Thiorhodovibrio winogradskyi: one gene and its partner. The protein of the gene in region 2 interacts with the protein of the main gene of each other region in a pairwise test. Links are inferred from orthologs where the notes say so. Each region holds a gene or a part of one and is shown on either strand. Other genes may lie near its edges. The genes, in order: grxD and Thiowin_RS08530.

What was found.
Region 1: the proteins of Thiowin_RS08530 (region 2) and grxD interact in binary tests that used the Escherichia coli proteins (3 or more experiments, as listed by UniProt). The link is inferred for Thiorhodovibrio winogradskyi from one-to-one orthologs.

What each region holds. Positions count from the first base shown.
Region 1 is NZ_CP121472.1:3,080,948-3,089,357, forward strand. Bases 200-3,076 are described here. They hold grxD (Grx4 family monothiol glutaredoxin), read right to left. Parts: upstream 1,866-3,076; coding sequence 1,533-1,865; downstream 200-1,532. Other genes in these bases: Thiowin_RS13960 (hypothetical protein), read left to right, coding at 368-814; rnt (ribonuclease T), read left to right, coding at 836-1,465; Thiowin_RS13975 (ATP-binding domain-containing protein), read right to left, coding at 1,954-2,172; Thiowin_RS25330 (exodeoxyribonuclease V subunit gamma), read right to left, coding at 2,169-2,588; hisI (phosphoribosyl-AMP cyclohydrolase), read right to left, coding at 2,617-3,039. In the rest of the region: 23S rRNA (uracil(1939)-C(5))-methyltransferase RlmD, read right to left, coding at 3,100-4,443; cysteine synthase CysM, read right to left, coding at 4,517-5,407; Thiowin_RS13995 (bifunctional acetate--CoA ligase family protein/GNAT family N-acetyltransferase), read right to left, coding at 5,416-8,094; Thiowin_RS14000 (histone deacetylase family protein), read left to right, coding at 8,157-8,410. UniProt on the Escherichia coli protein: Monothiol glutaredoxin involved in the biogenesis of iron-sulfur clusters.
Region 2 is NZ_CP121472.1:1,896,890-1,908,642, forward strand. The notes cover bases 8,399-11,095. They hold Thiowin_RS08530 (BolA family protein), read right to left. Parts: upstream 10,083-11,095; coding sequence 9,714-10,082; downstream 8,399-9,713. Other genes in these bases: Thiowin_RS08525 (alanine/glycine:cation symporter family protein), read left to right, coding at 8,399-9,709; Thiowin_RS08535 (cytochrome-c peroxidase), read right to left, coding at 10,147-11,095. In the rest of the region: aat (leucyl/phenylalanyl-tRNA--protein transferase), read right to left, coding at 1-110; Thiowin_RS08485 (GNAT family N-acetyltransferase), read right to left, coding at 110-1,252; Thiowin_RS08490 (hypothetical protein), read right to left, coding at 1,296-1,634; trxB (thioredoxin-disulfide reductase), read right to left, coding at 1,655-2,620; Thiowin_RS08500 (DNA translocase FtsK), read left to right, coding at 2,934-5,426; outer membrane lipoprotein chaperone LolA, read left to right, coding at 5,565-6,209; Thiowin_RS08510 (DUF433 domain-containing protein), read left to right, coding at 6,284-6,514; Thiowin_RS08515 (DUF5615 family PIN-like protein), read left to right, coding at 6,529-6,903; Thiowin_RS08520 (replication-associated recombination protein A), read left to right, coding at 6,949-8,274; more of Thiowin_RS08525, read left to right, coding at 8,336-8,398; more of Thiowin_RS08535, read right to left, coding at 11,096-11,394; Thiowin_RS08540 (encapsulin-associated ferritin-like protein), read left to right, coding at 11,577-11,753. UniProt on the Escherichia coli protein: Transcriptional regulator that plays an important role in general stress response. Has many effects on cell morphology, cell growth and cell division. Acts by regulating the transcription of many genes, including dacA (PBP-5), dacC (PBP-6), ampC and mreB.

The DNA of each region.
Region 1 (8,410 bases), 1.2 Mb from region 2 along the record:
TGCTGTTTCACGGTTCTTTTTGTCCTGCATCAGCACCCCGAAGGATGAAAATGCGGTTTCAGGGTCAGTTTCCGGGTCAACAAGTTGCCTAAGCGCCCATGCACAGGTGGATGTCACCCTTGGCGAGGCTCCAACCCGGCAAAAATAGCGGAATACCCGCGTGCTGTAAACGCGCACCGCCGCCAAAGGCATTTGACCACCGCGACCGGGCAGTCCCAGCCATACCTGCTAAGATGCGAGCAGAGGACCGCGACCGCGGCAACACCCAATTAACTAGCACCCCATGGATTTCAGACGACCGATGTATAGATCTCGCCCTCGACCACAGGCCATAGCACTCCCACGACCAAACGCGACATTGCCAAACATGGCACTGCCGCTCATCCTTGGCCTGCTCGGTTTTGCATCCATCTCGGATGCCGAGAAGCCACCCGCGCCAACGCGCCTGACACTTGTGTGCGTCGAGCAACCCGCGCGACAGGTCACCTTCGACGGGGAAGGTCAGGTCAAGTACACAGAAATCGCGCCTGAGCACCAAGATCCCGTCACCCTGACCCTGATCAAGATTGCCCCCGGCGAGGATTACGAGATCGAGCCCGCGCGCATTGAAAGCAGCGCGGACTGGCTCAATCGCACCCGGGCTCTGTGGTCACGCGGAAACCAGGTTGCTGCCGACAACGGTCGCCTGCGCATTGATCTGGTCAAGAACCGACTCTTTATCACCGAGGCCAAGACCGACGGCAACGCGGATTTTCGCCGTTTTGATTGCGAAGATGTCGCCACCGATTCGCCAGATAGCCACGGGAGTGAGTAGCGCCAGTCGCGGCCCGCACCCATGGACTCCGAACACCAGGATCAAAGCCCAATCGCCCACCGCTTTCGCGGTTTTTTACCCGTGGTGGTCGATGTGGAAACCGCCGGCTTCGACCACCAACGCCATGCCCTGCTTGAGATCGCGGCCATCATCATCCAGATGAATGACCAAGGTTGGCTTGAGCCCGGGCCAACCATCGCCTGCCATGTGCTGCCCTTTCACAATGCCGAACTCGATCCGCGGGCACTTGCCTTTAATAAGATCGATCCCTATCACCCCTTTCGCGACGCTGTCGCCGAGAGCGACGCACTGAAGCAGATCTTGAATCCGGTGCGCAAGGCCGTCAGGACCAATGCCTGCAACCGCGCCATTTTAGTCGGCCACAACGCACATTTCGACCTTGGCTTCCTGAAAGCCGCCGTCGAGCGCACCGGATTCAAGCGCAATCCGTTTCATGCCTTCAGCGTTTTCGACACTGTTTCCTTGGCGGGGCTTGCCTACGGCCAGACGGTTCTCGCCAAGGCGGCCCGCGCCGCCGGACTTGACTGGGACGACAGCGAGGCCCACTCGGCCATCTACGACGCCGAGCAAACTGCCCGATTATTTTGCCGCATTCTCAACCAATGCCACGAACGTGGCTTGCCCCTATAAACACAGGCGAGCAAGCCAAGCCCCCTTCGCGGCCGCTTCCGGCGCCTGCTTGAAGACAGCGCGTTGATCAGCCGGCCTCGGGCTGTTTGGCCGCCGCTGCTTCCATCATCGACTTGAGCTCGCCGGACTGATGCAGCTCGAGGGTGATATCACAACCGCCGATGAGTTCACCATCGACGTATATCTGCGGGAAGGTCGGCCAATCCGCGTAGCGCGGCAGATGTTCGAAAATATCCGGGTCCTGCAGCACGTTGACGAAAGCAAAAGGCACACCGCAATCAGAGAGCGCCTGAGCCGCGCGCATGGAAAAGCCACATTGTGGAAATTGTGGCGTTCCCTTCATGTAGATCACCACCGGATTACCCTTCACCTGCTGATCGATTCGTTCTAGCACATCCATCCCGAGCACCTCGTTGCAATGAATAACGGGGTCAGAGGTCGGGCCAACTGTTCGATGAATCAAGCCACGTGATTTTGGTTGCGCAACATCATGACCGCCAAAGCGCGTCAAAAAGTCCCGTGGTCCGCTCGACTCGGCGCGCGCAGGCCGAGGCAATGTCGCTTGGCTCAGCCATGATAGCGACCTGCTGTTTGCCCCTGGTGATGCCGGTGTAGAGCAATTCACGGGTAAGCATTGGGCTGTCGTTTTCTGGCATGACGAGCAGGTCGCTATCGAATTCGCTACCCTGGCTTTTGTGAATGGTCATGGCGAAGACGGTCTCGTGTGCTGGAAGGCGGGCCGGCAGCAGGCGACGCACGCCCTCGGGGGTTCGCAGCCAGAAACCCAGCGCGCCCCACGCGCGACCGCGGCACGCAGAGGTTGCAGGCTCATGCGGCCTCCGTGTGGCCGGTTGCGAACAAGCCCGTTACGCACAGCCAGTTGCTGCGACAGCCTGCGCGCCATGCCTTGGTTGGGCACCACGATGAGGTCCGGCTCGAAAGGATCGCCGCGGGCCGCTCTGTCACCGGGAGTCAATTTCCCGGCCAGTTCCCCAGCAAGCGCATCGACAAGCGTCTCGACAAGCGTCTCGAGTCGATTGGAATGGATTACCTGAAGCATTGGCTCAGTCTGTGCCCGTGGCATGCATGACTCGATTGACAGGCAAGGACCTACCTGAGGCATTGTTCGCGCGACTGTCGTTGACACTGCGTCACTGAGGGTAAACCTCTTTGGGATCAAACACCTGCTCACCCAGGTCGATCAGGCGGTTCTGTTCGATCTTGCGGAAGAAACAACTGCGTTTTCCCGTGTGGCAAGCCGCCCCGCCAATCTGCTCGACCTTAAGCAGCAGGGCGTCGCCATCGCAGTCCAGATAGATGCCCCGGACCTTCTGCAGATGACCGCTTTCCTCGCCCTTGTGCCAGAGTTTCTGGCGCGAGCGGCTCCAGTAAACCGCCTCGCCCAACTCGAGTGTCTTGGCCAGCGACTCCTGGTTCATGTTGGCCACCATCAGAACCTCCCCGCTGTCGGCATCCTGGGCAATGGCGGTGATCAACCCCTTCCCTTTGGCAAAATCCAGGGCGTTTTCGAGTTCGCCGCTTAACAACTTGGCTTGACTCTCTGGTTCAGGCATTGCATGACACTCGCATTGTGATTGAGGAAGTCTCGCGCCCGGCATCCCGCGGCCGAGCACTCAGCGCTCGAACACGGCCATGGACTCAACATGGGCTGTATGCGGAAACATATCCATGACGCCGGCGGCCAGCGGACGGAAGCCGTGACGCTCGCTCAGATACCCGGCATCGCGCGCGAGCGTGCCGGGATAACAAGACACATAGACTAAACGGCGAATACCAGTCGCGACCAGTGCGTCAAGTACCTGCAAGGCGCCGCTGCGGGGTGGATCAATGAGCGCGAGATCAAACCTCTGCCGCATCCAGGCCCAGTGTCCAGTCAAATCCTGATCCGAAGAGTCACTGTAAAGATCGGCCTGCTCGAAGCGCACGCGGCTGTCATCGAGCCCATTGCGCCGGGCATTGGCCCGCGCCCGCCCGACCAGGCCTCCATCCCCTTCAACACCCAACACAAAGGCACAACGACGCGCGATGGGCAGGGTAAAATTGCCAAGCCCACAAAACAAGTCCAACACCCGATCATCCAGACCGGGATCGAGTTGTTCGAGCGCGCGCGCGACCATCAGGCGGTTGAGTTCCAGATTGACCTGGGTGAAATCATTGGGCTCGAAGGCCAGAGTGACATCCTCGGCGGGCAAGGCGTAGGTCAGTCCCACCTGCTGGCCTGGCAGGGGTTCCACGCTGTCAAGACCGCCGGGCTGGAGATAGACATGCAGGCCAGTACGGGCACCGAAGGCTTGCAGCAGGTCAATATCAGCCAGCGTCGGCGGCTCGAGCACACGAAAGACCAGCACAACAGGATCATCGCCTTGCGCCATCTCGACCTGGGCGACCTGCTCGCGAATGCTGAGCTGTCCAATGAGCTCGGCCAGCTCTGTCAGACGCCCGCCAACAGCCGGGTGCAGCACCTCGCAGCGACTCAGATCAGCAATGAAAGACGAGCCGCGCTCCCGAAAGCCGACCAGCACCCGCCCTTTTTTCGCCACATAGCGCACACCCAGTCGGGCCTTGCGCCTGTAGCCCCAATGCCCGGCCACCAGCGGCGGCAACCAGGTTTCGGGCCGCACCTTGCCGATGCGCTGCAAGACCTCGGCAAGGATGTCCTGCTTCATGCCAATCTGCGCCACCGGGGCCAGATGCTGCAGCGCGCAGCCGCCGCAGAGGCCAAAGTGAGGACAGCGCGGCGTGACGCGATCGGCGGCGGCGCTGAGCACCTCGACAACCTCGGCCTCATCGTAGCGGCGCTGACGGCGCGTCAGGCGCAGCCGCACCCGCTCACCAGCGAGAGCACCGGCGACGAACACGGCTTTTCCGTCGACATGAGTCACACCACGACCATCGTGACTCAAACCAGTGATTTCGGCTTCGAAGGGCTCTCGCGGTAGCGGTTTTTTCTTGCTCAAATCTCTGGCTTCGCTTGGATGTTTCGGTTGTTTGCCCGCCTCAGGGGCAGGGTCGCGCGGACTCCGACCGCCATCAGGCCGGAAAAACGCCGGTGGAGAGGTAGCGATCACCACGATCACAGATAATGACCACAATCACGGCATCCCGCTGCTCGCGCGCGAGCTTGAGCGCCGCGGCGACCGCGCCACCCGAGGAGATGCCGGCAAAGATGCCCTCCTCCGCCGCCAGCCGACGCGTGGTTTCCTCGGCCTCGGTCTGGGAGACATCAAGAATTCGGTCAACACCGGCGGGGTCGTAGATCTTGGGCAGGTAGTCCGCCGGCCAGCGCCGGATGCCGGGGATGCTGGAGCCATCTTCTGGCTGCACGCCAACAATGCACACCTTCGGGTTGCGCTGCTTGAGGTAACGGCTGACGCCCATGATGGTGCCCGTGGTCCCCATGGCGCTGACGAAGTGGGTCACCCTGCCCTGGGTGTCGCGCCAAATCTCGGGGCCCGTGGTCTCGTAATGCGCCTCGGGATTATCCGGATTGGAGAACTGATCCAGTCGCACGCCCTCCCCGCCCGCTTCCAGCGCGCGCGCCAGATCAATGGCTGCCTCCATGCTGCCTTCCCGGGGCGTGAGGCGAATCTCGGCGCCAAAGGCGGCCATGGACTGGCGCCGCTCGACGCTCATGTTCTCGGGCATGATCAGCAGCATGCGATAGCCTTTAATGGCAGCCGCCATGGCCAGTGCAATGCCGGTATTACCGCTGGTGGCCTCGATCAGGGTATCGCCAGGTTTGATGCGGCCGCGATGCTCGGCGCGCTGAATCATGTTCAGTGCGGCGCGGTCCTTCACCGAGCCGGCGGGATTTTGGCCCTCCAGCTTGGCGAGGATGCGATTGCTGGTCTCCCCCGGCAGCCGTTGCAGACGCACCAATGGGGTGTTGCCGATGAGGGATTCGATGCTTGGGTCGTTCATTGCCACTCCTACAACACCTTCGACACCTGCTTGACGCTGGGGTCGAGCCTGTCGCTTTCGATGCTAAACCCGAGCGATTTGACCAGCGCCAGCATGCGGGTGTTGGCCGAGAGCACCTCCCCGTCCATGATGCGCAGGCCCTTGGCGCGGGCGTTACTCATCAGCGAGCGCATTAGGCGCGCGCCGATGCCGCGATTGCGCCAAGCATCTGATACCACAATGGCGAACTCGCAGGTATCGCCACCCGGGCGGGACATATAGCGCGCCACCCCAACCTCGACCTCCTGGCCCTGATCCACCACCACACCGATCAGTGCCATCTCGCGGTCATAGTCGATTTGGGTAAAGCGCACCAGCATCTCGGGCGTCAGCTCCTTGATGGCCTGCATGAAGCGGAAATACTTGGTCTGCTCCGAGAGGCCGCGCACAAAGTCCTGCTCCATCTGCGCGTCCTCGGGGCGGATGGGGCGGATGGTGAGATCCGTGCCATCCGGCAGGGGCACGCGCTCGATCAAGTGCTGGGGATAGGGGTGAATGGCCATGTGCCCGTAGACTGGCATCTGCGGCGGACGGTAGGTGACCTGAATGCGCGCATCCACCGCGATGACGTCCAGATCATTGCCAATCAGTGGGTTGATTTCCAGCTCGATCACCTCGGCCAGCTCGCACACCATCTCGGAGACGCGCTGCAGGATGCGCGCCAACGCCTGGCGGTTCATCGGCGGCATGTTGCCGAAAGCCCCCATTAGGCGCGCCACCCGAGTGTGCTCGACCATGGTCTGGATGATGAAGGCATTGAGCGGCGGCAGGCCCAGCGCGCGATCAGCGAGCACGTCGGTGTCGGTGCCGCCAGCGCCGAAGCTGATCACAGGTCCAAAGATGGGATCGCGCGCCACCCGCACCATGAGTTCGCGCGCGGCGCGGGTGGGGATCATGTGCTCGACCGTCACCCCTTCGATCTTGGCCTCGGGGCGCAGGCTGCGCGCGCGCTCGGTCAGCTCGATGTAGGCACGGCGCACGCTCTGGGCGTCGGTGAGGTTCAGGCGCACGCCATCGACATCGGACTTGTAGCGAATGTCCGGCGAGTTAATTTTCATCACCACCGGGAAGGACAGCGCCTCGGCGGCAATCAGCGCTTCGTTTGGCGAGCGCGCCAGCACCGTCTGGGTGGTGGGGATGCGAAAGGCGGCCAGAATCGCCTTGGCCTCGATGGTACCGAGCGTCTTGCGCCCCTCGGCCATCACGCCTTCGATGATCAGACGCGCGCCCTCGACATCGGGCATGAGTTGCTGGGACAGCGGCCCGGGGGATTGCATTAGGAGCTTTTGGTTGCGCTGCTGGCGGCCGAGGAAAGACAGCGCCTCAGCGGCGGCCTCGGGCAGGTCATAGTGCGGCAGACCGTGTTCGGAGAAGAGCGCATGCGCCTCGGCCACCCGGGTCGCGCCCATCCAACAGGCCAGCACCGGCTTGCGCGTCTTGGCGGCAGCCTCAATCACCTCGCGCGCCACCGCGGTTGGGTCAACGCTGGCCACGGGCGCAAGAATCGCCAGCACACCATCGACATTGGCATCGGCCAAGCAGGCGCGCAAGGCCCCGCCATAGCGTGCTGCGGGGGCATCGCCAATGACATCAATAGGATTGCCATGCGACCAGTGCTCGGGCAGCAGTTTTTCCAGCTCGGCGCGGGTCTCATCGCTCAAGGTCGCCAGGCTCAGTCCCAACTCCACCGCGCGGTCCGCCGCCAGCACGCCCGGCCCGCCGCCATTGGTGACAATGGCGATGCGATGGCCGCTGATGCGCCGCCCGGCGCCGAACACCTGGGCGGCGGCGAAGAGTTGATCGAGCGTGTCGACCTGCACCGCCCCACCGCGCTCCATCACCGCGCGAAATACCTCGGTTGAGCCCACCCAGGCACCAGTATGCGACTTGGCCGCGCGCGAGCCTGCCGGATGGCGCCCGGTCTTGACCACCACCACGGGTTTGAGCCGCGCGGCCGCGCGCAGCCCGCTCATGAAGCGGCGCGCATCACGAATGCCCTCGACATAGAGCAAAATGCTGTGGGTTTGGGCATCGAGCGCCAGGTAATCGAGCACATCGCCAAAGTCCACATCCGCCGCCGCGCCCAGGGACACCACCGCCGAGTAGCCAATGCGCCGCGGTCCAGCCCAATCGAGCATGGCGGTGCAGACCGCACCTGACTGGGACACCAGGGCGACGTGGCCGGGCAGCGCCTGCTCATGGCCAAAGGTGGCGTTCAGCCCGTGCGATGGGCGCATCACCCCCAGGCAATTTGGCCCCAGCACCCGCACCCGATTGCGCCGCGCGGCTTCCACCAGCTTCTCCTGCAAGGCGGCGCCGCGCTCGCCGCGCTCGGCAAAACCAGCCGAATGCACCACGGCGGCACGCACCCCGGCCTCGCCGCATTGATCAAGAATCCCGGCCACCTTCTCCGCCGGGGTGGCGATCAGCGCCAACTCGACATGTTTATCGAGCGCCGCCAGATTGGGATAACAGCGTTCGCCCCCTACCTGTTCATATTTGGGATTAATCGGATAGCATCCGCTCTTGAAGCCGCCGGCAAGCAGATTGCGAAACACCATGCCAGCAACCGAGCCCTCGCGGTCGCTGGCGCCAAAGACGGCCACGGCACTGGGCACGAATAATTGATCGACATCTGATAGGCGCATGGATAAGGTGCCCTCTTGGACCTGGACGCAGGTCGTTAGTTAGTGGATAAATGACCCACCCAATGAATCTAGCCTACATCTCCCATCCCGACTGCCTGGATCACCGCATGGGCGCGCACCATGTGGAAGTACCCGAGCGCCTGCACGCGATCACCGACCGGCTGATCGCCTCCGGCATTGAAATGCTGCTGACCCATTATGACGCGCCACTCGCCGAGCGCGAAGCCCTGCTGCGGGTGCATGATGCCGAGTACGTCGAAATGATTTTCGCCAACGCGCCCACCGCAAGCGATGTGCTTACCTGGGTCGATGGCGA
Region 2 (11,753 bases):
CCAATGGCCAGCAGCCCGTTGGGATCGCACAGGGCATTCTCGACACTCGGGAAAGCGCCGCTCGGATCGTTGGGGGAGAGCAGAAAGGGCAGTCTGCGTGGTCGACGCATCAAGGCTTGGGTCTGTCCTTATAAGGGCTGTGCTGGTGCATCTCGGCAAGATAGTCCCGCATGGCCGCGCGCTCGTGTTGCAAAAAGGCGTTGATGGGTTGGCGCAGGCGCGGGTCGGCAATCCAGTGCGCCGACCAGGTCGCGGTGGGCAGGAAGCCGCGCGCGATCTTGTGCTCGCCCTGTGCGCCGGGCTCGAAGCGCGTCAACCCTTCGCTGATGCAATGTTCAAGGCCCTGATAATAGCAGGCTTCGAAATGCAGGCTATGAAAGTCGGCCGAGCAACCCCAATGGCGCCCATACAGACTGTGTGCGCCAACCAGGCAAAAGGCCGCGGCGACACTTTGACCCTGGTAGTCGGCCAGCACCAGCAGCAGTTGCTCGCCCATGGTCTCGGCGATGTCGAGAAAAAAATCCAGGCTTAGGGTTGGGATGCCGCCGCGCTTGTCGAAGGTGTCTTCATAGAAGCGGTGAAAGACCGCCCACTGCGCCTCGCTGACGGCATCGCCGCGCAGTCGCCGCAACTGCACTCCGGCATCGCTGACGCGGCGGCGCTCGCGCTTGATCTTTTTGCGCTTTTCGGCCGAGAAAGCGGACAGCAGATGGTCGAAGTGCTCGTACCCCTGGTTGTGCCAGTGAAATTGGCAGCCCATGCGCGCCATGAATCCGCCTTCTTCCTGCCAGGCGAGCTCTTCCTCGGTGCCAAACAGCCAGTGCGCCCCCGAGAGCCCGAGCTTCTCGGCCAATTGTCGGGCGCCCGCAATGAGCATTTGGGCTTGGGTCTCGCGCGCCGGTCCGGGCGACGTGAGCACCCGTGCCCCGGTGGCCGGAGTGTAAGGCGCGGCCATGACCAGCTTGGGGTAATAGCGCCCGCCCGCGCGCTGGTAGGCATCGGCCCAGGCCCAGTCGAAGACGAACTCGCCGTAAGAATTGAATTTTAAGTAGCAGGGCGCGGCGGCGACAAGCTGGCCCTGGGTGTCGTAGAGTCCCAGATGCTGTGGAATCCAGCCGAAGCGTTCGCCCACGGCGCCGTGGCGTTCCATGGCGGCGAGGAATTCATGGCGCAGGAAGGGCGTGTCGGCGCCGACCAGCCGGTTCCAGGATGCCACCGGAATGTCGGCGAGCGAGGCATGAACCTGAATCATGTCAGCCGCGGTAGAGACGCGTGCGAGGTCGCCCGGACCAGGATTACAAAGGCCATAGCCGGAAGCCGAGCCATAGGAACACCCCGGCGGCGAACAAGGAGGCGGCAAAGGGCCAGAGCGCGCTCAGGCGGAACTCCCGCTCCCGGGCGGCACGCAACGCAAGATAGGCGCCGGCCAGATTGATGATCACCCCAAGTTCGCACAGTCCGAGCAGGGCCAAGAGTGGGAATTTGGTGCCCAGCTCGCCGGGCTGGGAGCCCACGGCCACCGCCAGCAGCAAGACCCCGGAACTCGCCAGCGCGAGTGCCGGAAAGCGTTTTGTGCCAAGGGACAGGGGTTGCGGACCAATGGGTTTCGGACCAGATGCGTGGCTGTCAGTCATGGTCGGTCGGCATCCGTGATTCAGCCGCCCTGGGTCTCGAGGGTGTCGAGAAACTTCTCGGCATCCAGCGCCGCCATGCAGCCGCTGCCGGCCGAGGTGATGGCTTGGCGATAAACATGATCCATGACATCGCCAGCGGCGAAGACGCCGGGCACCGAGGTGGCGGTGGCGTTGCCATCCGAACCACCCTGCACCCGGATGTAGCCATTGGTCATTTCCAGCTGGCCGGCGAAAATCTCGGTGTTTGGCTGATGACCGATGGCGATGAAGACCCCGTGCGGATCAAGATCCTTGGTCGCGCCGGTTTGTACATCCTTGATGCGCATGCCGGTCACCCCGCTGGTGTCGCCCAGGACTTCATCGAGGACATGGTTCCATTCGATGCGCACATTGCCGTTCTCGGCTTTCTCCAGCAGCTTGTGCTGCAGGATTTTCTCGGCGCGCAGGGCATCGCGACGATGCACCAGCACCACCTCTGCGGCGATATTGGATAGATATAGGGCTTCTTCGACCGCCGTGTTGCCACCGCCGATGACCGCGACCTTCTGGTTGCGGTAAAAGAAGCCATCGCAGGTCGCGCAGGCCGAGACCCCGCGTCCGCGAAAGGCCTGCTCCGAGGGCAGGCCAAGATATCTGGCGCTGGCGCCGGTGGCGATGATGAGCGCGTCGCAGGTATAAAGACCATTGTCACCGGTCAGTTCGAGCGGTCGTTTGGAGAAGTCCACCTTTGAGATCTGATCGAGCAGAATTTCGGTCTCGAAGCGCTCGGCATGCTTGCGCATGCGCTCCATCAGATCCGGGCCCAGCACGCCCTCGTTGTCACCGGGCCAATTGTCGACATCCGTGGTGGTCATCAGCTGACCGCCTTGTTCCATGCCGGTGACCAGTACCGGATTGAGGTTGGCGCGCGCCGCGTAGACGGCCGCCGTGTAGCCGGCTGGGCCTGAACCCAGGACCAGCAGTCGGCAGTGTTTGGTATCGCTCATGGCTTGGCATACTCCCTTGAAGTCGCCTTAATGTTGGGTTCGGTTGGCGCCCGCGGAGCTTGGTCCGGGTTGCTCCCGGGTTGCTCCCTGGTTACTCATGGCAACTTCACCGGCGGTTGGTCGGCAGGCACCCAAGCCTGGCCGCGAGCCTTGCCATGAATGTGGCTGCGAGGCGCCGCAAAGCGGCCAGTTTAAGGGCGCGCGGCGGGGCGGTAAAGCGGATCCGGACGCATGAGTCCCAGAAAAAGTTTTATGAAACTGCACGAATAAACTCCGATAAGGTTATAATAAATCGAATGATCGGAGGATAATTATGCAGGCAACCCGGACAGGCGAATTCACTTTCAGTGATTACATTGAGCGCGTTGTGCGTGAGGCAGGGATTTGGGCACTGGTGGCTCTGGCCGCCTTTCTGGCGCTCTCCCTGGCCACATATGCGCCAGGTGATCCCGGCTGGTCTTATGTTGGGCCTGAGTCCCAGGTCAACAATGCGGCTGGACGCGCCGGCGCCTGGTTCGCCGATGTGGCCTTGTTTTTATTTGGGCTGTTCGCCTATTTGATTCCTTTAATGTTGGTCGTCAGCGCACTGCTGTTGTTCCAGTGTCGCGAGCAGGAGCCCGAAACCCGGTTGTTGCGGCTGGCGCTGCACTGGCTGGGGGTGGCGCTGACGCTGGTGGCGGCCACCGCGCTGGCCAGCGCCCAGTTCGATGCGTTGCTCGGCTGGTTGCCGACCGGTCTTGGCGGGGGGCTCGGGCGTCTGGGCGCGGAATGGACACAAAGTCTCTTTGGTGGCACTGGCAGAGTATTCTTTTTGTTCCTGCTGCTGCTCATTGGCGTGTCATTGATGACGGGCATGTCACCTCTGGCGATTGTTGATGCGGTCGGTGAGTTTACGCTTTGGCTGATGGGGCTGGCACTGACGGCCTGGCGACGCCCCGGCGCGGGCGAGACCGCCGCGGACGCGGAAGCGCTATTGGACGCGGATGCACCGGCGGAGGAAGGCCGGTTCGGTCGCTTCTATCGGCGCTTGCGGCAACCCCGGGCGGAAAATGATACGGACCCGAGTTTTGGCGATTTGGATGCGATTGATGGCGAGGCCGAGGTCATCAGTGAGACCCTGGGCCGGGTACCCTGGGAACCCGAGGTGGATCGCGGCGCTACCGTCCCACTGCGGGAGACGGCGACGGAGGCGAAGGCACCCATGCCGGATCAGGAATCCGCCGGGCCGCGTCCGGTGTATCGTTCCGCGACTCCCCAGTCATCCAGTCTGGCGCCCAAGATCAAGCCGGGGGATCCCATGTGCCCGCCCTTCGAGCTACTCGACCCGGCGCGCCCTGGCCGGCGCGGCTACACCCCGGACCAACTCGAGACGCTCTCGGCCGAGGTCGAAGCCCGGCTGGCTGACTATGGCGTCAAAGCCCAGGTGGTGGCCGTCCAGCCCGGTCCGGTGGTGGCCCTGTTCGAGCTGGAACTGGCACCTGGGGTCAAGGCGGCCAAGATCACCGGCCTTGCCCGGGATATTGCCCGGGCGCTGTCGAAAATCAGTGTGCGGGTGGTGGAGATCATTCCCGGCAAATCGGTCATCGGGCTTGAGATTCCCAATGACACGCGGGACATGGTGGTTTTGAGCGAAGTGCTGAACTCGGATGCCTATCGCAAGAAAAACTCCGCGCTCACCATTGGACTTGGCACCGACATTGGCGGGCAGCCCGTGGTGGCGGATTTGGGGGCCATGCCCCATGCGCTCATCGCCGGCACCACGGGTTCGGGTAAGTCGGTGGCCATCAACGCCATGATCCTGAGTCTGCTGTACAAGGCCGAGCCCAAGGACGTGCGCCTGATCATGGTCGACCCGAAAATGCTCGAACTCTCGGTCTACAATGGCATCCCGCATCTGCTCACCCCGGTGGTGACGGACATGAAGGAAGCCGCCAACGCCCTGCGCTGGTGCGTGGCCGAGATGGAACGCCGCTATCGCCTGATGTCGGAACTCAAGGTGCGCAACATTGGCGGCTTCAACAAACTCATCAAGCAGGCGAGTGATGCCGGTGAGGCCATTATCGATCCTGTCGCCCTGGCCGCCGCCGGCGGTGAACTGGATCCAGACCTGCCCCCGCCGACCCTGAGCCATCTGCCTTATATTGTCGTCATCATCGACGAACTGGCCGACATGATGATGGTGGTGGGCAAAAAGGTCGAGGAACTCATCGTGCGCCTGGCGCAAAAGGCACGTGCCTCGGGCATTCATCTGCTGCTTGCCACCCAGCGCCCGTCGGTGGACGTGCTGACCGGGTTGATCAAGGCCAATGTGCCAACGCGCCTGGCGTTCAAGGTCTCCTCGCGGGTTGACTCCCGCACCATTCTTGACCAGATGGGCGCCGAGCAACTCCTGGGCCATGGCGACATGCTCTACATGGCCCCCGGCAGCAGCATCCCGCAGCGGGTGCATGGCGCCTTTGTCGACGATCATGAAGTCCACAAGGTCGTGGATCATCTCAAGCAATTCGGTCCGCCCGAGTTCATCGACACCGTGCTGCAGGAGTCCTCCGACTTCCTGACCGGCATCGACCCGGAACCCAGCGCCGGTGGCGATGTCGAGGATAAGGACGCGCTCTTTGATGAAGCGGTGCAGATTGTCGTCGAAACCCGCCGCGCCTCCATCTCGGGCGTGCAGCGGCGGCTGAAAATCGGCTATAACCGTGCCGCGCGCATGATCGAGGAAATGGAACGTATCGGCTTGGTTGGTCCGGCCGAGACCAACGGCAATCGCGAGGTCTTGGCTCCGCCGCCGGCGTCCGAGGAGTGAGGACCATTGGCGGCTTGTACGGGCGAATGCACGCGCTTGACCAGCCCCGCCAAGGATCAGAAGGCCACCGAAAGCAGCCTGTTAAAGGCTAAAGTTGCGCGCACGAAACGCCATTTTGCTCACAGGATCAACAAAATCATGACACCAAGCATGCGACTCGCCGGATTTCTGATCGTCATCAGTCTTTTATTTCTATCGCTCGGCGCCAACGCCGCCCCCGACCCGGTCGCCACCCTCAAGGACTATCTCAAGGACCTAAACAGCCTGAGCGCCGATTTCCGCCAGATTACCCTCACGCCGGGCTCCAGCGGGGAGCAGACCTTCGAGTCCGAGGGCCGGCTGTTTTTGCGTCGCCCCGGGCAGTTTCGCTGGGAATACGACAAGCCCAGCGAGCAGCTCATCGTCGCCGATGGCAAGCGTGTCTACCTGCGGGATACCGAGCTTAACCAGGTCAGCCACCGCTCCCAGCAAGCCGCGCTCGATGGCACCCCAGCCCAGCTTCTGGTCAGTGACCGGCCGGTCGAGGAATTTTTTGCCTTGCGTCCGCTGAGTCGCGATGACGGGCGCCTGTGGGTGGAACTCGAACCCAAGGCCGACGATTCCCAGGTCGAGCGCCTGCAAATCGCCTTCATCGACGGACAACTCGACACCCTGCTGATGGAAGACCGCTTCGGTCAGCTGACCCGCTTCATTTTCACCGGCATCCAACGTAACCCAAAGCTGTCGGACGCGCTCTTTGAATTTGATCGTCCCGCCGGCGGGGACTTCCTGCAAATCGATTGAGGCTGGCCTGGTGGTGCCTGTCTTGTCGTGCGTCGCGTTGAAATGATGACCTGACAGACCGAGGAAGCAGCAAGATGCAACAATTGGATCGAATCACTCAGCAGCCGGGTGTCATGGGAGGTAAGGCATGTATTCGTGGAATGCGTGTGACGGTGGGCATGATCGTCGGGCAGATCAGTACTGGGCGCACCATCGACGACATGCTTGTCGATTACCCCTACCTTGAGCGTGAAGACATCATGCAGGCATTGCGCTACGCAGCCTGGCTGGCGAATGCGCAAGAATTCGAGCTGGCTTGTGCATGAGGATTTTGCTCGATATGAACCTGTCTCCCCGTTGGGTGGGTGTTCTTGGTGACGCGGGTATCGATGCGGTTCATTGGTCAGCTTTAGGTGCGTTGAATGCCGCGGATTCAGAAATATGCGATTTTGCGCGTCACCATGATTTTGTCATTCTGACCCAGGATCTCGATTTTAGTGCTATTTTGTCAGTAACATCACGTGGAAAGCCGAGTGTTGTGCAAATCCGGGCCGACGATCTCAGTCCCGATCAAATCGGGCCAAAGGTCATCATGGCCTTGCATCGAATGTCGGTAGAGCTAGCCAATGGAGCCATATTGACGGTCGATCCGTTGCGCACGCGCCTGCGGTTGTTGCCATTGCCTGAACGTTCTGGATTTGCTGGCGGGATCTGAGCACGCTTGAGTATCTCGGCGCCAGCCATTCCCCTGCCCGAGCGCATGCGACCGCGGCGTCTCGAGGACTGTGTCGGCCAATCCCATCTGCTCGCCCCCGGCCGACCGCTGCATCAGGCGTTGGCCTCGGGGCAGCTGCATTCCATGATTCTGTGGGGACCGCCAGGCACCGGCAAAACCACCCTGGCGCGGCTGGCGGCCACCCTGGCCGACGCACACTTTGTCCAGCTCTCGGCCGTGCTCGCTGGCGTGAAGGACGTCCGCGAGGCGGTCGCCGAGGCCAAACGCCTGCGCGCGGGACTGACCCCGCAAGGCACCCTGCTGTTCATCGACGAAGTCCACCGCTTCAACAAGGCCCAGCAGGACGCCTTTCTGCCCCATGTTGAAGACGGCACCCTGACTTTCATCGGCGCCACCACCGAGAACCCGTCCTTCGCGCTCAATAGCGCGCTGCTCTCCCGCGCTCGGGTCTATGTGCTCGAACCCATGGACACCAGCGCGCTCGAAACCCTGATCCAACGCGCCCTCGGGGATCAGGAGCGCGGACTTGGCCAATTTGGCATTGGCATCGCCCCGGATGCCTGCCGGCAACTCGCGCGGGTGGCCGATGGCGATGCGCGTCGCGCGCTCAGTCTGCTTGAACTCGCCGCCGCGCGGGTGGAGCGGGCAGGGCAGGGCGGTGTTCCAGCAATGCCCCCGCCAGAAATTACCCCCTCCATCATCGAAGCCGTGCTCGATGCAGGCGCCCGCCGCTTCGACAAGGGTGGCGATGCCTTCTACGATCAAATATCCGCGCTGCACAAGTCGGTGCGCGGCTCGGCGCCCGATGCCGCCCTCTACTGGCTCGCGCGCATGATCGATGGCGGCTGCGATCCGCTCTATCTGGCCCGGCGCCTGGTGCGCATCGCCAGCGAAGACATCGGCAATGCCGACCCGCGCGCGCTTGATCTCGCTCTCAACGCATGGGACGCCATGCAGCGCCTCGGCAGCCCCGAGGGCGAGTTGGCGCTGGCGCAGGCGGCGGTGTATCTCGCCAGCGCGCCCAAGAGCAACGCTGTCTACACGGCCTGGAAGCAGGCCCTGGCCGATGCGCGCGCCCAGGGCTCGTTGCCAGTGCCAGCGCATCTATGCAACGCGCCCACGGCGCTGATGCGGACCATGGGCAAGGGCGCGGCCTATCGCTATGCCCATGACGAGCCCGATGCCTATGCCGCTGGCGAGAACTACTTTCCCGATCAGCTCGCCCCGCGCCACTACTACCAGCCAGTGCCGCGCGGGCTGGAAGTTCGCATTGGCGAAAAGCTTGCGCGCCTGGGCGAACGCGACCGCGAAGCGAGGGAAGGCGCCGAAAAACCAGCATCGGACTCATGACAAACCGCAAGCCTCGGGGCTAGACTAGCGCGCTTTCGTTTCGCGACAGGGGGAAGCGCAAATGGAACAAGTGACGGACTGGATCGATGTGATCAACGGTTTGCTGTGGGGGCCGCCCATGCTGGTGCTGATTTTGGGCACCGGCCTGTATCTGTCCTTTGGATTAAGAGCCATGCCGATTCGACGGCTCGGCTATGGCTTTCGCATGCTATGGCAGGGCCGGCGCGGCGAGGGAAAAGGGGACATCAGCTCCTTCAATGCGCTCATGACCTCGCTTTCGGCCACCATCGGCACCGGTAACATCGCCGGGGTTGGCACGGCCATTGCCGTTGGCGGCCCGGGTGCCTTGTTTTGGATGTGGATGACGGCCCTGGTCGGCATGGCCACCAAGTACGCCGAGGCGGTGCTGGCGGTGCGTTACCGTGAGGTCGACGAAAACAACAACCATGTCGGCGGGCCCATGTATTACATCCGTAATGGGCTCGGGAAGCGCTGGGCGTGGCTTGCGGTCGCTTTTGCTATTTTTGGCGCCATGGCCGGATTTGGCATCGGCAACACGGTGCAGGCCAATTCCGTCGCCCATGCGCTGGAGGTGAAGTTTCATGTGCCGCCCCTGTGGACTGGCGTGGTGATGGCGGTGCTGGTTGGCTTGGTGCTGATCGGCGGCATCCGCTGGATCGCCCAGGTGGCAGGGAGGCTGGTGCCCTTCATGGCCATCGCCTACCTGCTGGCCGGCCTGGTGGTGCTGGGACTGAATGTGACGGACATTCCGGCTGCCTTCATGACGATTCTGCGCGAGGCCTTCACTCCCACGGCTGGCGTTGGCGGCTTTGCCGGTGCCTCGGTGATGCTGGCCATTCAGATGGGCGTGGCGCGCGGCATTTTCTCCAATGAAGCCGGCCTGGGGAGCGCGCCCATCGCCCATGCGGCGGCGCAAACCGACAGCCCTGTGCGCCAGGGCACCGTGGCCATGCTGGGCACCTTCATCGACACCATCATCATCTGCAGCATCACGGGTTTGGTGATCGTCACCTCGGGCGCCTGGACGGGTGGCGAGAGCGGCGCCGAACTCTCGGCCCTGGCCTTCGGCAACGAACTGCCTGGAGCCGGTGCCTATGTGGTCAGCCTGGGGCTGGCGCTCTTTGCCTTTACCACGGTGCTCGGCTGGAGTGTCTATGGCGAGCGCTGCGTCGAGTACTTGTTTGGCGTTCGCGCCATTCTGCCCTTCCGGATCATCTGGGTGGCCGCCATCCCGGCCGGCGCCTATCTGAGCCTGGATTTCATCTGGTTGGTGGCCGATACCCTGAACGCGCTCATGGCCATTCCCAATCTAGTCGCCTTGCTTTTGCTGAGCCCGGTGGTGTTCAAGTTAACCCGGGAATATTTCGACCGGGCAGCGGTCAGCGCGCCGCCGGCGGTGGCGCGAGAAGACTGATGGCTCAGGCCGGCGCCGGGGCATCCGCATGGGGTGCCGCGCCTGGTTGGACTCCGGGCTTGACCTTGGAGCCACCACGACACTTGGGCGAGGCCGGCGCCGCCTCGCCCTTGCCACGCCACTCAGCAGGTGTGAAGGCGTGAATGGCCAGGGCATGCAGCCCCTGGTCGAACTCGGCGCCGAGCAGGGCATTGACGCGCCTATGGCGTTTGATCAGCGACTCGTTGGCAAAAACATCGCTCACCACCGCCAACTTGAAATGCGATTCGGCGCCCTCCGGCACCGCGTGCATGTGGCTTTCATCCGTCACCACGAGATGCCTTGGCTGCATCTCCTGGGTCACCAGGGCCTGAATGCGTTCTTGGCGTGACATCGGTGTTTATCTCCGCTGTTTAGAGTCAATTCGCCTCAGAGTCAAGGCGTCTCCGCAGCCGTTCTCAAGGCTTGGTCTCGGGTGGCGTCCAGCCGTCGTTCAGCGAACGCATGAAGGTCACAATGGCGGCTTCCTCATCCTCGGTAAGCCCCAGATCGCCGAGTTCCTCGGTATTAAGGTTGGCGCTGATCTCGGGCGCTGGCCAGCAGTTGGTGCCCGGCTGTGGAGCGTCGATTTCCTCGCACACCGGTTTGGTGTCCCGGGTATTGTAGAAGTGCACGACCTCTTTCAGGCTGGCGTGGGCGCCATTGTGCATGAAGCGTTTCACGAAGCCCTCGGCCGGGCGCAGATCGGCATTGCGCAGGCTGGGCACCTTGTATTTGCCCATGTTCTCCGTGGCCCGATCCGCAAAGCGCGGGACCGTCTTGAGAAAAGCCCCCAGACCAGGATCCACCCAGTCGGCACCCTCTGGGTTGAAGTCCTCCATGGCGTACCAGGGATTGTCCGGATTGCGCCCGACGCCGAGGTTGTCGTAGGTGAAATCGGTAAAGAGCGGCGGTGTGCCATCGGCGGTGGGCTCATGCGGATGGCAGGCGGCGCAATTGCCCTTGTCCTCGCGCACAAAGAGATCCAGGCCGCGCATTTCCTCTTCGCTCAGCGGATATTGCTCGGGGTCTTTGAGGTAGTAATCGTACTTGGAGCTGAAGGCGTTCACCTCGGCGGAGGTCTCGAACGCGGCGATGGCGCGCGCGATGGCATTGAAGCCGGCGACTGGATTATCGCAGACCTCCTGGCCAAAGTAGGCGCGAAAGGCCTCGCCATGGTCGCCATGGCACACCCGATGGACCACCTCAGCGCCGCTGGACATGTTTTGCTCGACAGGATTGAGGAATGGCCCCAAGGCCTGTTCCGCGGTGGCATGGCCAAGCAACCAGCCGGTGGCGCGCCCGTCCCAGAAGTTGCCGCCGACAAAATGATCCTCTTCCGGGTCAAGATACAGTGGCGGGCTAAAAGAGGCATAAGCGGCCATGGGTGGGCGGCGGTTGCCGAAGCGCCCAGCCACCGCGCCCTCGCGCACGGCCGAGGCCGGGTCGGTGCCGGATTGCGGACTGGTCCAGCCGGTGAGTGGGCTGTGGCAGCTCGCGCAGGCCTGGCCTGGCGGTTGCGAAAGCTCGGTGTCGAAGAAGAGCGCCTTGCCGAGCTGCTCGAGCTGAGTCAGCCCCTCCTCGGCGCAAAGCGGTGCGCCGCCAAGACCCGCCGTGAGCGCTACAACCCAAGCCAGCCTAGTTTTGTCAATGGGTGAAGATCGCATAAATACCCTATCGTCCCGAGCCAAGATTGAAGCTTAAGCATTTTACCCAAGCCTTATATTGGGTGCGCGAAGGCTGTCGCGCAAGATCGACCGTGCTTGCGGCTTGTTTTTCAGACCGCTGGCTTGGACAATGCGGGCCGAGTGCGCGCAAACTGCGCGCAAACGCATCCAGGAGAGTTTTCATGGCGAACGAAGGTTATCACGAGCCCATCAACGAATTGAGTGCCGAGACCCGCGATATGCACCGTGCCATTCAGTCACTGATGGAGGAACTCGAAGCGGTCGATTGGTACAACCAGCGCGTTGATGCCTGCCAGGACAAGGAGTTGGCAGGGATTTTGGCCCATAACCGGGATGAG